DNA from 2 places in the Clostridium sp. LY3-2 genome. Region 2 is predicted to be linked to the other one. Evidence: predicted binding sites of a transcription regulator. Region 2 holds the regulator's gene; the other holds the start of a gene.
The links. Region 2 encodes LexA, which represses DNA repair genes until DNA is damaged. Its sites were predicted from a motif close to CNAACANNTGTTNG; they were not measured.

Region 1: a site for LexA is predicted at 2,564-2,577, ahead of uvrA (excinuclease ABC subunit UvrA). Genes of this name have one in related genera too.

The regions. Positions count from the first base shown of each region.
Region 1 covers NZ_JAMDLQ010000012.1:110,917-118,195, forward strand. Annotated here, with positions in the region: gene uvrA (excinuclease ABC subunit UvrA) at 1-2,502, opposite strand, end outside; gene M4I33_RS03280 (WG repeat-containing protein) at 2,770-4,089, opposite strand; gene M4I33_RS03285 (Pr6Pr family membrane protein) at 4,175-4,834, opposite strand; gene M4I33_RS03290 (hypothetical protein) at 4,944-5,543, opposite strand; gene M4I33_RS03295 (hypothetical protein) at 5,611-6,033, opposite strand; gene uvrB (excinuclease ABC subunit UvrB) at 6,097-7,279, opposite strand, start outside.
Region 2 covers NZ_JAMDLQ010000041.1:19,628-26,906, reverse strand. Annotated here, with positions in the region: gene mutS (DNA mismatch repair protein MutS) at 1-827, shown strand, start outside; gene mutL (DNA mismatch repair endonuclease MutL) at 837-2,738, shown strand; gene miaA (tRNA (adenosine(37)-N6)-dimethylallyltransferase MiaA) at 2,740-3,678, shown strand; gene hfq (RNA chaperone Hfq) at 3,723-3,965, shown strand; gene M4I33_RS12935 (methionine gamma-lyase family protein) at 4,024-5,316, shown strand; gene lexA (transcriptional repressor LexA) at 5,336-5,941, opposite strand; gene M4I33_RS12925 (hypothetical protein) at 6,087-6,515, shown strand; gene M4I33_RS12920 (hypothetical protein) at 6,591-7,115, shown strand; gene M4I33_RS12915 (tyrosine recombinase XerC) at 7,131-7,279, opposite strand, start outside.

The DNA.
Region 1 (7,279 bases), on a different contig from region 2:
TTCCCCTCCTGAAAGTTGAGTTGAAGGTTGCCCTAATCTAATATAACCTAATCCAACATCAAAAAGTGTTTGAAGTTTGTTTTTGATTCTTGGAATGTGTTCGAAGAACTCTAAAGCTTCTTCAACTGTCATATTTAATACGTCATCTATGCTTTTTCCTTTATACTTAACTTCAAGAGTTTCTCTATTATATCTTTTTCCTTTACATACCTCACAAGGAACGTAAACGTCTGAAAGGAATTGCATCTCTATTTTGATTATTCCATCTCCAGAACAAGCTTCACATCTTCCACCCTTAACGTTAAAACTAAATCTTCCAGGTTTATACCCTCTCATTTTAGCTTCAGGAGTTTGAGAAAATAATTCTCTTATTATATCGAATGTGCCTGTGTATGTTGCAGGGTTTGAACGAGGTGTTCTTCCTATAGGACTTTGATCTATATCTATAATTTTATCTATATTTTCAAAGCCTGTTATCTCTTTGTGAGCTCCAACTGAGTTTCTGCTTTTATTTACTAGTTTATTAAGACCCTTATAAAGTATTTCGTTTATTAAAGTACTCTTTCCTGACCCTGAAACTCCAGTAACCATAGTTAAAGTCCCTAAAGGGAAGCTTGCAGTTACGTTTTTAAGGTTATTTTCTTTTGCCTTAACTACTTTAATAAAGTTTCCGTTCCCTTTTCTTCTTTCTTTAGGCACTTCAACTTTCTTTCTTCCTGTTAAGTAATCAGCAGTAAGAGATCTGTCTGATTTCTTTATTTCTTCAACAGTCCCACAAGCTACTATTTCTCCTCCGTGTTCTCCAGCTCTAGGTCCAATATCAACTATATAATCTGCCTCTCTTATAGTATCTTCATCATGTTCAACAACTATTACAGTATTTCCTACATCTCTTAAATTTTTTAAAGTTTCTATAAGTCTGTCGTTATCTCTTTGATGAAGCCCTATACTAGGTTCATCTAGTATATATAAAACTCCCATAAGTGCAGATCCTATTTGAGTTGCAAGTCTTATTCTTTGAGACTCACCTCCTGATAACGTTCCTGAAGCTCTTGAAAGGTTTAAGTAATCTAAACCTACGTTTACTAAGAACTCTAACCTACTTTTTATCTCTTTAACTATCTGTTCACTTATTATTTTATTCTTTTCTGAGAATTCTATGTTATTTAAATAATCTAATTCTTCTCTAATAGGTAATTCTGTAAATTCAAAAATATTTTTTTCACCTACAGTTACAGCTAAAGCTTCTTTTTTAAGTCTAGCTCCTTTGCATTTAGGACAGAATTTGTTACTCATATACTTTTCTATTTCACCTTTTATAGTATCTGAGTTTGTTTCTCTATATCTTCTTTGAAGGGCATTTATCTCACCTTCCCAAGCTGAGTTATAAGTTGCTTTAATTCCTTCTTTAACGTAATTTACTTTGACTCTTTTTCCGTTACTTCCAAAGAGAATAAGATCTATTATTTCTCTATCTAAATCTTTTATAGGTGTATTTAAATCGAAGTTATATTCTTTACTTAATGCTTTTAAAAATGCAAAAGTCCAAGAATCGTCTTTAGTTCTTCCTTCTCCCCAAGGTGCTATAGCCCCTTCCATTATACTTAAATTTCTATCTGGAATTACTAAATCTTCATCTATTTCTATAAGTGTTCCAAGCCCGTCACAGTAGTCACACTTACCAAATGGAGAGTTAAAAGAAAATAATCTAGGTGCTATTTCTTCAATACTAATACCACAATCAGGACAAGAGAATTTTTCACTAAATAGTCTATCTTCTCCTCCTATTTCATTTACTATAACTAATCCGTCTGCAAGTTTTAAAGCTGTTTCTATAGAATCTGATAATCTTCCTTCTATTCCTTCTTTTATTACAAGTCTATCTACAACCGCTTCTATATTATGTTTTTTATTTTTATCTAATTTGATTTCCTCTTCTGTTATCTCGTAGATTTCACCGTCAACTCTAACTCTTACAAACCCGTTCTTTTTGATGTTTTGTAATACTTTTTCGTGAGTTCCTTTTCTTCCTCTTATTATAGGTGCTAATATTTGAACCTTTGCTCTATCTTCTAGGCTCATAACACCATCTACTATTTGATCTACAGATTGCTGAGATATAACTTTACCACATTTAGGACAATGAGGAATTCCAACCTTTGCATACAAAAGTCTTAAATAATCATATATTTCTGTTATAGTTCCAACAGTTGACCTTGGATTTTTGCTTGTAGTTTTTTGATCTATAGAAATTGCAGGTGATAACCCTTCTATATATTCTACATCCGGTTTATTCATTTGACCTAAGAACTGCCTTGCATATGCTGAAAGAGATTCAACGTACCTTCTTTGCCCTTCTGCATAAAGAGTATCAAAAGCAAGTGAAGACTTTCCTGAACCTGAAAGACCTGTAAATACTACAAGCTTATCTCTTGGTATTTCTAAATCTACGTTTTTTAAGTTATGTACCTTAGCGCCTTTAATTATTATTTTATCTTTCATAATCTCCGTACCTCTCCTTTTTATTATCTATATTTTTAGCTTATATTATCAGATTAATTCTCGAACATAAGTTCCCATTATATATATAATAATTTTAACTTGTCCACTTGTCAAACTCTCTAATTAATATGTATTATTAAATAATAATCCAATTCTATCATATTACCATACATTTAAAAAGAAAAAAACTTATAATAATTCTTAAGAATTATTATAAGTCTTAGCTGTGTACTGATTATTAAAATTTTATAGTATTTAACTTAAATACTAACTAAACTTCTTCATATTTTTATTTAAATAAATTCTATCTTTAGGACTTCCTTCTTCTAAAGTTATTATATTCCCATCGTATTTATAAGTGAATTCTCCCTTTTCTTTAAAAATCTCTTTTAGATTTTTATTATATATAGAAATAAAATCTTTACTTCTTTCAATTAATATATCATCATATAACTCGTATAAATTATCCTCTTTCTTTTTTAAGAAATCACCTTTATCTTTATAGATATAATAGTTTTCCTCGCCTTCAAAAAACTCTTTAGTAATTAAAAATGTTTTATTTACACCTAAAATATATAAAAGTTCATCACTTGAAGATCTACTTTTAATTTTATTTATATCTTTTCCTGTTTTATCCTTAATAATAATATTTGAATAATCATTTATTATTATATATCCATTATTTATAGAAGTATTAAAAGACTTATCCCCTTCATAAATTAGCTTTAGATTGTAATCATACACTCTAACTGCATGGTTTTCATCTGAAAGTAATATTAGACCATCATTAAAATACACATTGTTATAGTTAAAGTCTATATTTTTTTCATTTAAGTAATTATCAGTAAGTCTTTCCTTATAGATTGCAATATTATTTTTATAATCAAATAGCTCTACTTCATCATTTATTTTATAACCATTTAGGTTATATATATCATTTTCTGAAATAATCATTCCATCTAAAATATAAGGCTCTACTAAATTATCTAATATAATATTCCCTTTATAATCTATTATTGTAGATTTAGAATTTAAGGTTATCACTGCCCTCCCTGATTCAAAGCCTCTATATATGCTTGTATAAAATCCGCTAAGGCATGTTATATCCCCATTTAAACTTAAAATATCTATATTACCTCCCTTTAACCCTAAAGCATAACCTTCATTAAAGTCTGTAATATCATCATATTCTAATTTAAATATTTCTCTTCCTTTTGAATTTATAACTCCTACTTTATCCCCCTTTGAAACTATAGCTACTCCTTCTTTAAAATCTCTTCCGTAGTCGTAAGTTGAAGGTTTTATAACAGTTTTAAAATCTTTATCAATATAACTTACCTTATTATTTTTCTCTACTCTATAAAGGCTATTTGAATCTCCTTTTATAATTTCTTTATAATCATCATTTCCAGATTTTTTTCTAGAACTCGTATCTTCTGATTTGAAGACACCTTTTATAGAATCTAGTTTTATATTATTTATATCTAATAAAGAAAAAACTAAAGATATAACTGTAACAACTATTACTGTACCAAAAGAAAGAAACAATATAACCTTATACGGTATATTTACATTATTTTTACCCATAAACTCACCCCACTATAATTATACCATTTTATCCCATAAAATATAAAAAGGTTATGCCAAAATATATAAGACATAACCTTTTAAATTATCTAAATGATATATTATTAATTTCAGTAACCTTTTTAGATTTAAATCTAAATTTATCTATAAAAACTATAGCACTAGATAGCATAAGGAATGCTATAACTAAGAAAAATACATTTACTACTAATCCTTCTAAGTTTAAAACATTCATATCTAAAAATGAATACGGATATACTCCTATAACATTTCCTACAGCTAATGCCCAAAATAAATATACTATAGGGAAAACTACCCAGCTTAATATATCCTTGTATTCATAATTTGATTCCTTTTCTAAAATAAGCCAATCAAATAATATTGCAAGTGGCGCAAAACCGTGAAGAATATATGTTTGAAACTTTTCTATCCCTGTTTGTTTCCACTCAGCATTTAGTATTAAGAAAAATACAAGCCCAGCAACGCAGATATATAATGTTATAGCACCTTTTATACTTCTTTTGTTAAGCCATTTTATTTTTCTATTTAAAATTGAGTTATTTAAAAATAAAAGCATTACTAAAATATTAGCAAACTCAGTAAAATAAGAAAAAAATCCTAAAACTCTTCCAAAATATCCATCTATATCATTTGACATCATTTGAAGTGTAAATGATAATATCATTCCTATTAAAATTAGGATTCCTGCAAACCCTCTAAAATACTTTTTATTTATTTCTTTCATATAATCACCTTTCAATTTATAATTCCGAATTAGATTATATCTTATTTTATTTTGATTATCAAACTATTTGACTGTTTAATAAAAATAATAGCAGAATCCTTAGACTCTGCTATTTTGGTATAAATAATGTTGATAATTCATAATTTATTATCTCTGGAGTAGCGTAAGAATTGTTTCCGAAAAATAGTGCTGGATCACCTTCTAATCTATTTAACATAAGTAATATATAAAAGTTTGTTTTGCTTATAATAAAATTTGCTGTATACAAAGATAATATTGCATTAGAATTTGAAATAGTGTATATAAGACTTGGTACAAAAACTTGTGTAACTTCTTCTTCATTAACGTTTAAAGTTTCTTTAATGAAGTTATCTACTTTATCATTCTCATGAATTTTACCGCAAGTATTTAAATCTATCTCTCCCTTTTGAACAAGATTTATAAATAAACCTATTAAAAAGTCATGAAAAGAAATTTGAATATTCCCCAAAGCTGAATTAGTAAAAGTACTTGGGTCACAAGGATTATATTGTGGTTGATTATTTAACTGTTCTGAAAAAGATAAAAACCAATATATCCTATTATAATTCCTAAATACCTCCACTCCATTTTTTTTCAAAGGATTATAATTCCCTAAAAATTCTGCACAAGGAGGAAGAGTTGTATCGCTCCAGAAATCACAGTTATAAATCTTTTTTCTTCTCCCCAATCCCCCGCCTCCTAAATAATCGCTTTATATATTTTATACTAATAGAATTTTTTGTTTCCTGTAAATTCTAAGGTATAGAACTTGCATTTGGCTGAGTTTTACTGAAAATCTCTAAAAGTTCTAACATCTTAATGTTTGCAATTAAACTAGTCATTACACATTGATGGAAAGTATAATACCTATTAACATTAATGTTCTTATCTAATAACATATTCATAAGTATAATTTCAATATATCTGTAATAAGTTGTGTAGGCATATATCCCTATTGCTATAACTGAAACCTTTTGTCCTTGTGATGACAATTCAAATAGATTAATATTAGTTCCATCTATTTCTTCTAAAATTATCTCAGTATTAATTTTATTTAGGTATATAGAATAAAGGTTAGCCATTGCAAGAAATGATGCAGCTTTTACTTCTAAGTCAATTAAATACAAATTATACTTTTTAAAATATTCATTTAAAATCTCAATGGCTTCTTCATCCATAAATATAAACCCCTTAAACTATTTATATTTAATATATGTTTAAGAGGTTTTATAGTTAATTTATTATTTTTTTAATTTATCAATCATATCACGAAGTTCAGCTGCTCTTTCAAATTGAAGATTTTTAGCAGCGTCCATCATTTCGTCTGTGTATTTTTTAATTAGTTTTTTCTTATCTTTTGAAGACATATCCTTAGGTTGATTTTCGAATTCTTCTCTAGTCTCTTCTTCTGAAGCTTTTGTCGCTTCAATTACATCTCTTATATCTTTTATTATAGTTTTTGGAGTAATTCCGTGTTCTTCGTTGTACTCCATCTGAATCTTTCTTCTTCTTTCAGTTTCACTAATAGCTCTTTCCATAGACCCTGTTATCTTATCTGCATACATAATAACTTTACTATCTGCATTTCTAGCTGCTCTACCTATAGTTTGAACCATTGAAGTTTCAGACCTTAAGAACCCTTCCTTATCAGCATCTAAGATAGCAACTAAAGCAACTTCTGGAATGTCTAACCCTTCTCTTAAAAGGTTTATCCCAACTAAAACATCGTATTTACCAAGTCTTAAATCCCTAATTATTCTCATTCTTTCCATAGTATCTATATCTGAATGCATATAAGTAGTTTTTACTCCAAGTTCTATTAAGTACTTAGTTAAATCTTCTGCCATCCTTTTAGTTAATGTAGTAACTAATGTTCTATATCCATTTTCCTTTGTTTTTATAATTTCTGAATATAAATCATCTATTTGATTGTTTACAGGTCTTAATTCTATATTAGGGTCTAAAAGTCCTGTAGGTCTTATTATTTGCTCTGCTATAACCTCTTCATGCTCTCTTTCGTAGGCTCCAGGCGTTGCACTTACAAAGACTACTTGATTTATCTTTTTTTCGAATTCTTCGAATTTTAAAGGTCTGTTATCGTAAGCGCAAGGAAGCCTAAATCCGTAATCTACTAAAGTGTTTTTTCTAGACCTATCCCCTGCATACATAGCCCTAACTTGAGGAAGTGTAACGTGACTTTCATCTATAAACATCAAATAATCTTCAGGGAAGTAATCTATTAAAGTTTTAGGCGGAGTTCCTGGGTCTCTTCCATCTAAAATTCTTGAATAGTTTTCTATTCCACTACAGTAGCCCATTTCTCTCATCATTTCTATATCAAAGTTAGTTCTTTGCTTTAATCTTTGAGCTTCTAATAATTTTCCTTGAGCATTTAATTCTTTTAATCTATCTTCTAATTCATCT
Region 2 (7,279 bases):
ATGATTCATTACTTAACAGAAATAATGATAGGCTACTTTTAATTACGGGGCCTAATATGGCAGGAAAATCTACGTACATGAGGCAAGTTGCTTTAATAACGCTAATGGCTCAAATAGGTTCATTTGTTCCCGCAAAAGCTGCTAATATTTCACTATGTGATAAAATCTTTACACGTATAGGGGCTTCTGATGATTTAGCAGGAGGTAAATCTACTTTTATGGTAGAGATGTGGGAAGTTTCAAATATCTTAAATAACGCAACTTCTAAGAGCTTAGTATTATTAGATGAGGTTGGAAGAGGTACTTCTACTTATGATGGACTTAGCATTGCATGGGCTGTGATTGAGTATATATCAAAAAACAAGGATTTACAATGTAATACCCTATTTGCAACACACTATCATGAACTTACGAAGTTAGAGGGACAAATTGAAGGCGTAAAAAACTATTCAGTTGCTGTTAAAGAAATGAATGATAGCATAATATTCCTTAGAAAAATCATTGAAGGTGGTGCTGATCAATCTTATGGAATTGAAGTTGCAAAATTAGCAGGATTACCTGAAGCTGTTATTAATAGAGCAAAGGATATTTTAAATAACTTAGAAAATGTAGATCAAAATAACTTAAATACAAATAAAGAATTATTTGAAAAAGAAATAATAGACTCACCTAAATCTCAAACTCCTGATATACAGATGGATTTTGAAAGTTTAGAAAAAGAAAATTTATTAAATGAAATATTAAATATAAATATTTTAGAATTAACTCCTATGTCCGCAATGAATGAATTATATTCTTTAATAAATAAAGTAAAAGCATTAAAATAAGGTGATAACATGAGTAGAATAAATGTTTTAGATGATGTAACTTCAAACAAAATAGCAGCAGGTGAAGTAGTCGAAAGACCTTCCTCTGTTGTTAAAGAATTAATTGAAAATTCAATAGATGCAAACGCTAAAAACATAAAGATAGAAATTAAAGATGGGGGATCTACATTAATAAGAATAATAGATGATGGGGATGGAATTCATAAAGACGATTTAAAAAAAGCATTTCTACCTCATGCAACAAGTAAAATACAAAATGTAGAAGATATTTTTTCAATTTTATCCTTAGGTTTTAGAGGAGAAGCTTTAGCCTCTATAGCTTCAGTTGCAAAAGTTAAACTAAAATCCAAAACAGCTGATAGTGAATTTGGTAGAGGAATAGTTGTAGAAGGAGGAAAGATACTTTCTGAAGAGGAATGTGGATGCAATGACGGTACACAAATTGATGTGACCGACCTTTTTTATAATGTTCCAGCTAGAAAGAAATTTCTAAAATCCTTTACAAGAGAGGGCTCTATAATAAATGACATTGTAAATAGAATTGCCATTTCAAATCCTAAAATTAGCTTTTTATTAATTAATAATGATAAAAAAGTCTTACAAACGTACGGAAATGGGAATCAGAAAGATGTAATTAGAGCTATATACGGAAAAACAATCTCGGATGAAACTATTCCATTTAAATCAGATAATGATTTTATATCTATTTCTGGTTTTATTGGAAGAGAATTAATAGCAAGAGGATCTAGAAATAATCAAAGTATTTTTGTAAATAATAGATACATTAAAAATAAAACTGTAGTTGCAGCTGTGGAAAATGCATTTAAATCTTTTAGCACAGTAAATAAATTTCCTTTCTTTGTTTTAAATATAAATATTTATCCTGAATTTATTGATGTGAATATTCATCCAACTAAATCTGAGATTAAATTTAAAGATGAAAGGATTCTTTTTAAAACTGTGTTTGATGCTATTCATACCGCATTAAAAAATGATGTTTTCAACGATTTCAATTTACCTGAAGAAATTAAACAAAATACGCAAACTATTAGTGAGAAGCCAATAGAACTTGAACTTAATTTTTTAGAAGAGGAGTCAAAAATAAAACAAAATTCAAATATAAGTAGTAATGAGTTTATGTTTGATAAAATCGATAAAGAAAGAGAACAATTACTTAAGTTAAAAAATGCATTTTCAAATGAATCTGTAATGAATAATAAAATAGACTTAAATCAAAATGAAGAAAGTTATTCTGAATCATTAGTAAAAGAAGATAATTCTAATAGTTACAATGATAAAGATTGTGTTGCAAAAGAAGATTTAATACCTAAATTTCCTGCACTTAATGTTATTGGTCAATTCAACAAAACATATATACTTTGTGAAAATGATAGTATTCTTTATATTATTGACCAACATGCAGCACACGAAAAAATATTATTTGAGAATTATATGCAAAGTATTAAAAATAAAAACATTGTAGTTCAGCCTTTGTTGATTCCAACTCTAATTGATTTGTCGCAAGATGATTTTGCTTATTTTGAAGAGAATAAATCTATATTTTTAGATTCAGGTTTTGTAATTGAGAATTTTGGTGATTTTACTATTTCGATTAAAGAAGTGCCATATTTTCTAGGAAAGTTAGATGCAAAAAAAATTTTTATAGATATACTAGACAATATTAAAAACTTAGGTAGTGGCAAAGAGATTGAAGTTAAGTATAATAAAATAGCTACTATGGCTTGTAAATCAGCAGTAAAAGGAAATGATTACTTAGATTATAAAGAAATGGTTAATTTAGTAGATAAACTAAGATTTATAGAGGATCCATTCCATTGCCCTCATGGTCGCCCTACTATTATTAAGTTCAGCAGTACTGATTTAGATAAAAAATTTAGAAGGATTGTGTAAAATGATTAAAAAAAATAAAGACATCTTAGTTTTAGCCGGGCCTACAGCGATAGGTAAGACTGAACTTTCAATTAGATTAGCAAAAAAATTAAATGGAGAAATAATATCTGCAGATTCTATGCAAATTTATAAAAGTCTTGATATAGGCTCTGCAAAAGTAACTAGAGAAGAGATGCAAGATATACCACACCATATGATTGATATCATTGACCCAGATATACCTTTTACTGTTGCTGAATATAAAAATATTGCAGCCCCAATAATAAAGGATATTATATTACGAGGAAAGCTACCTATAATAGCTGGTGGTACTGGGTTATATATAAATTCTCTTACATGTAACATGGACTTTACAGAGGCCAAAACAGATATAAACTACAGAAATGAATTAAATAGTTTAGCATCTTTAAAGGGAAATGAATATGTACACTCACTTTTAGCTACAATAGACCCTATTAGTTATAAAAATATCCATTATAATAATTTAAAAAGGGTTATAAGAGCTCTAGAAGTATATAAACTTACTGGTAAACCATATAGTTCATATAACGCTGGTGAAAAAATTTATAATAGTGACTATAACGTACATTACTTTGTTTTAGATATGAATAGGGATGAATTATATAATAGAATAAATCATCGTGTAGATATTATGATGTCAAATGGTTTACTTAATGAGTGTATCCTACTAAAGTCAAATGGATTAAATTTAAACAATCAATCTATTCAAGGAATAGGTTATAAAGAAATATTTACTTACCTTGAAAAAAAAATATCTCTAGATGATGCAGTTGAACTTATTAAAAAAGGAAGTAGAAATTATGCTAAAAGGCAACTAACATGGTTTAGAAGAGATCCAAGGGCAATATTTTTAAATAAAGATATGCTAACTTTAGATCAAATAGAAAATAAAATTATTAATGACATTAAATCTATTTAGAGTTATAATTATAAATAAACAGGATTTTGTGGAGGTGCTAGTAGATGAACAATCAACATAATAATTTACAAGACATATTCTTAAATGGGGCTAGAAAAAATAAAATACCAGTTGAAGTGTATTTAACAAATGGTTATAAATTAAAAGGGTTTGTAAAGGGATTTGATAACTTTACCGTTGTGTTAGATTGTGATGGCAATCAAATGTTAGTATATAAACATGCGGTAACAACAATAACACCTGCAAAACCAATCTTATTCGTTGATAATAATTTAAATAATGAATAAATTATGTAGGCACTTATATGGGTGCCTATTTATTTTTAATAATATCTAGGAGGAATATATGCTAAAAAATACAGAAGAATTAATAATATCTAAATATGGAATTACTAAAGATGCATTTCATATTTTTAGAAGAGCTTTAGAAGAGGTTAGTGATGACTTAAATAGATATGATGAAATAAAAGAGTATAATCAACTTAAAGTTCTAGCTGCATTTCAAGAAGAAAGGATAAGTGATTCTCACTTTACTAACTCAACTGGATATGCATACGATGATATGGGGAGAGAAGGATTAGATAGAGTCTATGCTCGTGTATTCAATACTGAAGCCGCAATTGTTAGACCTCACTTTGTTAACGGAACTCATGCTATAGGAACGGCTCTGTTTGGTAATTTAAGGCCTGAAGATACGCTTTTAGCTATTTCAGGTAGACCATATGATACTTTACATGGAGTAATAGGACTAAATGGATTAAAAGGGACTGGTTCTTTAAAAGATTATGGTATTAAATATGATGAGGTTGATTTAATTGATGATGAACACCTTGATTTTGAAAATATAGAAAAGAAAATTAAAAGTAATGATTCAATCAAGATGGTTCATATACAAAGAAGTACAGGTTATAGTACTAGAAAAGCCTTACAATTAACCGAAATAAAAGAAGCAATTGACCTTGTAAAATCTTTAAATAGTTCAATTATAGTGTTTGTTGACAACTGCTATGGTGAATTTGTAGATATATATGAACCAACTGATTTTGGAGCAGATCTTATGGCTGGTTCTTTAATAAAAAATATAGGCGGTGGAATTTCGCCAACTGGTGGTTATATAGTAGGTAAAAAAGAATATGTAGAAAACGCTGCATACAGATTAACTGTTCCTGGTATAGGTGGTGAATGTGGTGCAATGCTTGATACTATGCGTACCTTATTTCAAGGATTCTTTTTAGCTCCTAATGTTACTATCGAAGCCTTAAAAGGGGCACATTTATTATCAAAAGTAATGGAGCTTTCAGGTTTTTCTTGTAAACCTAGTTCAAGAGAAAAAAGAAGTGATATAGTTCAAACAATCACTTTTGGTGATAAGGATGTACTTATCGAATTTATAAGAGGGATCCAAGAGGCCGCTCCAATTGATTCATATGTAACATGTATACCTACACCAATGCCAGGATATGAAGATGAAGTAATTATGGCAGCTGGAGCTTTTATTCAAGGATCATCGATTGAATTGTCTGCTGATGCACCTATTAGAGAACCATATATTGCATACATTCAAGGTGGACTAACGTTCGATCATGCAAAAATAGGTGCATTAATTGCTTTAAATAAAGTCATTAATGCAAAAAAATAGAGTTCTTATGAACTCTATTTTAATATGCTCTATAAATTCCAACTAACTTACCAACAACCGAACAATCAGTTATAATTATAGGTTCCATTGTATCATTCTCTGGCTGTAATCTAATATGATCTTTTTCTTTAAAAAATCTTTTAATTGTAGCTTCTTCATCAATTAAGGCAACAACTATATCACCATTTTGGGCTGAATTAACCCTTTCAATAATTGCTAAGTCCCCGTCATGAACACCAGCATTTATCATACTATGTCCCCAAACTTTAAGCATAAATAACTCATTGTCATGTTTAATATAGTCTAAAGGAATACTAAATGTATCTTCTATATTTTCAGTTGCTAATACAGGCATACCAGCTGTTATACGACCTATTATAGGGATATTTATCATTTCTTTTTTACCTTGCGATAATTCAACAATTTCTAATGCTCTAGGCTTTGTAGGATCTCTTTTTATCAATCCTTTTTTCTCTAGTCTTTTTAAATGCCCGTGTACCGTAGAAGTTGACTTTAAAGATACAGCTTCGCATATTTCTCTAACTGATGGTGGATAGCCCTTATTTTCAGTATAAACTTTAAGAAATTCGTATATTTGGCTTTGCTTATCATTTCCATCTAGCATATATTGCACCTCACATTCTAATAATAGTATTATAGCATACGTATTTTTATATATCAAACTAATGTTCTTAGCACATATGTTCTTATAGTTTGATATATGTATTTTTTTTTGGTATAATTAGTTTTATTATTCAAGAGGTGATAAAATGAATAGAAAATTTAACGAAGACGATTATTGCGATATCTATGAAAATAAAATTTGTGATAATTGCGGAAAATGTTTAGAAGACTTAGGAATAGACATTCGTGCTATAAAAATCGAAGATATAGCAAAAGATATTGAGGAAAATAAAATTCTTGAAGAAGAGTGGAAAGATATGATTTTCAAGGCTCAAAATATCGATCCATCTTTAGATGAAGAAGATATAAAAAAAGCTTTAAAAGAAGCTTATTCATCACTAAATGTTTCAAACCAAGCTCTAGATGACGATAAAAATGATGAATATGTAGATGCTTTTGATAAAATAGAGTACTTAGATGACTACAATATAAATGAAGAAAATGGAGATTTGGAAGAATTAACAGAAGAAATTTTTCCAGGAGTACGACGCATTATTAAAAAGAACAGAGAATAATTATTCTCTGTTCTTTTTGAATATTAATCTGTAAATAAGTAATACTATTATTGAATGAAAAAGGAGAGTGATAGTATGAAAAATAAATTAATAATAACTCTAATAGCCACTGCAACTATTCTTGGGTTTGCAGGATGTGGAGCAAAAGAAATGGTTGATGATACAAAAAACAAGGTTGAGAATGCAACTGAAAGAGCTACAGATGATATCAAAAATACAACAGAAAACATTAAAAATGATTTTAGTGATGAAATGCTAAATTTAAAACTAGACGATTTCATAAAAAAAGTAGAGGATAAGGGGTATAATGTAGAAAATTTAAAAGAATCTACTGATAAGAACTATAATTTCAATGGGAAATTAGATAAACTTAAGATAAATAATGAAGAAATAATAATTTTCGAATATCCAGATAAAGAATCTTTAGATAAAGAGGTAGATAAAATATCAAACAATAGTTATTTAGCAGATGGAGGGAAAATAGATACAAATAATCCTCCTCAAATATTTAGAAGTGGAAAGTTATTATTCATATATAATGGAAAAAATCAAGAAATAACTAATCTTTTAACTGATATACTTGGAGCAAAAATAAAATAAAAGAATTAACTTCTTTTATTTTATTTTTGCTAAAGGATTTGATTTAACTGCAGCTCTTAAAGTTTCATCATCTACATGAGTGTAAATTTGTGTTGTTGATATATTTTCATGACCTAAAATACTTTGTAATGATCTTATATCAACTTCACCATATTTATACATTA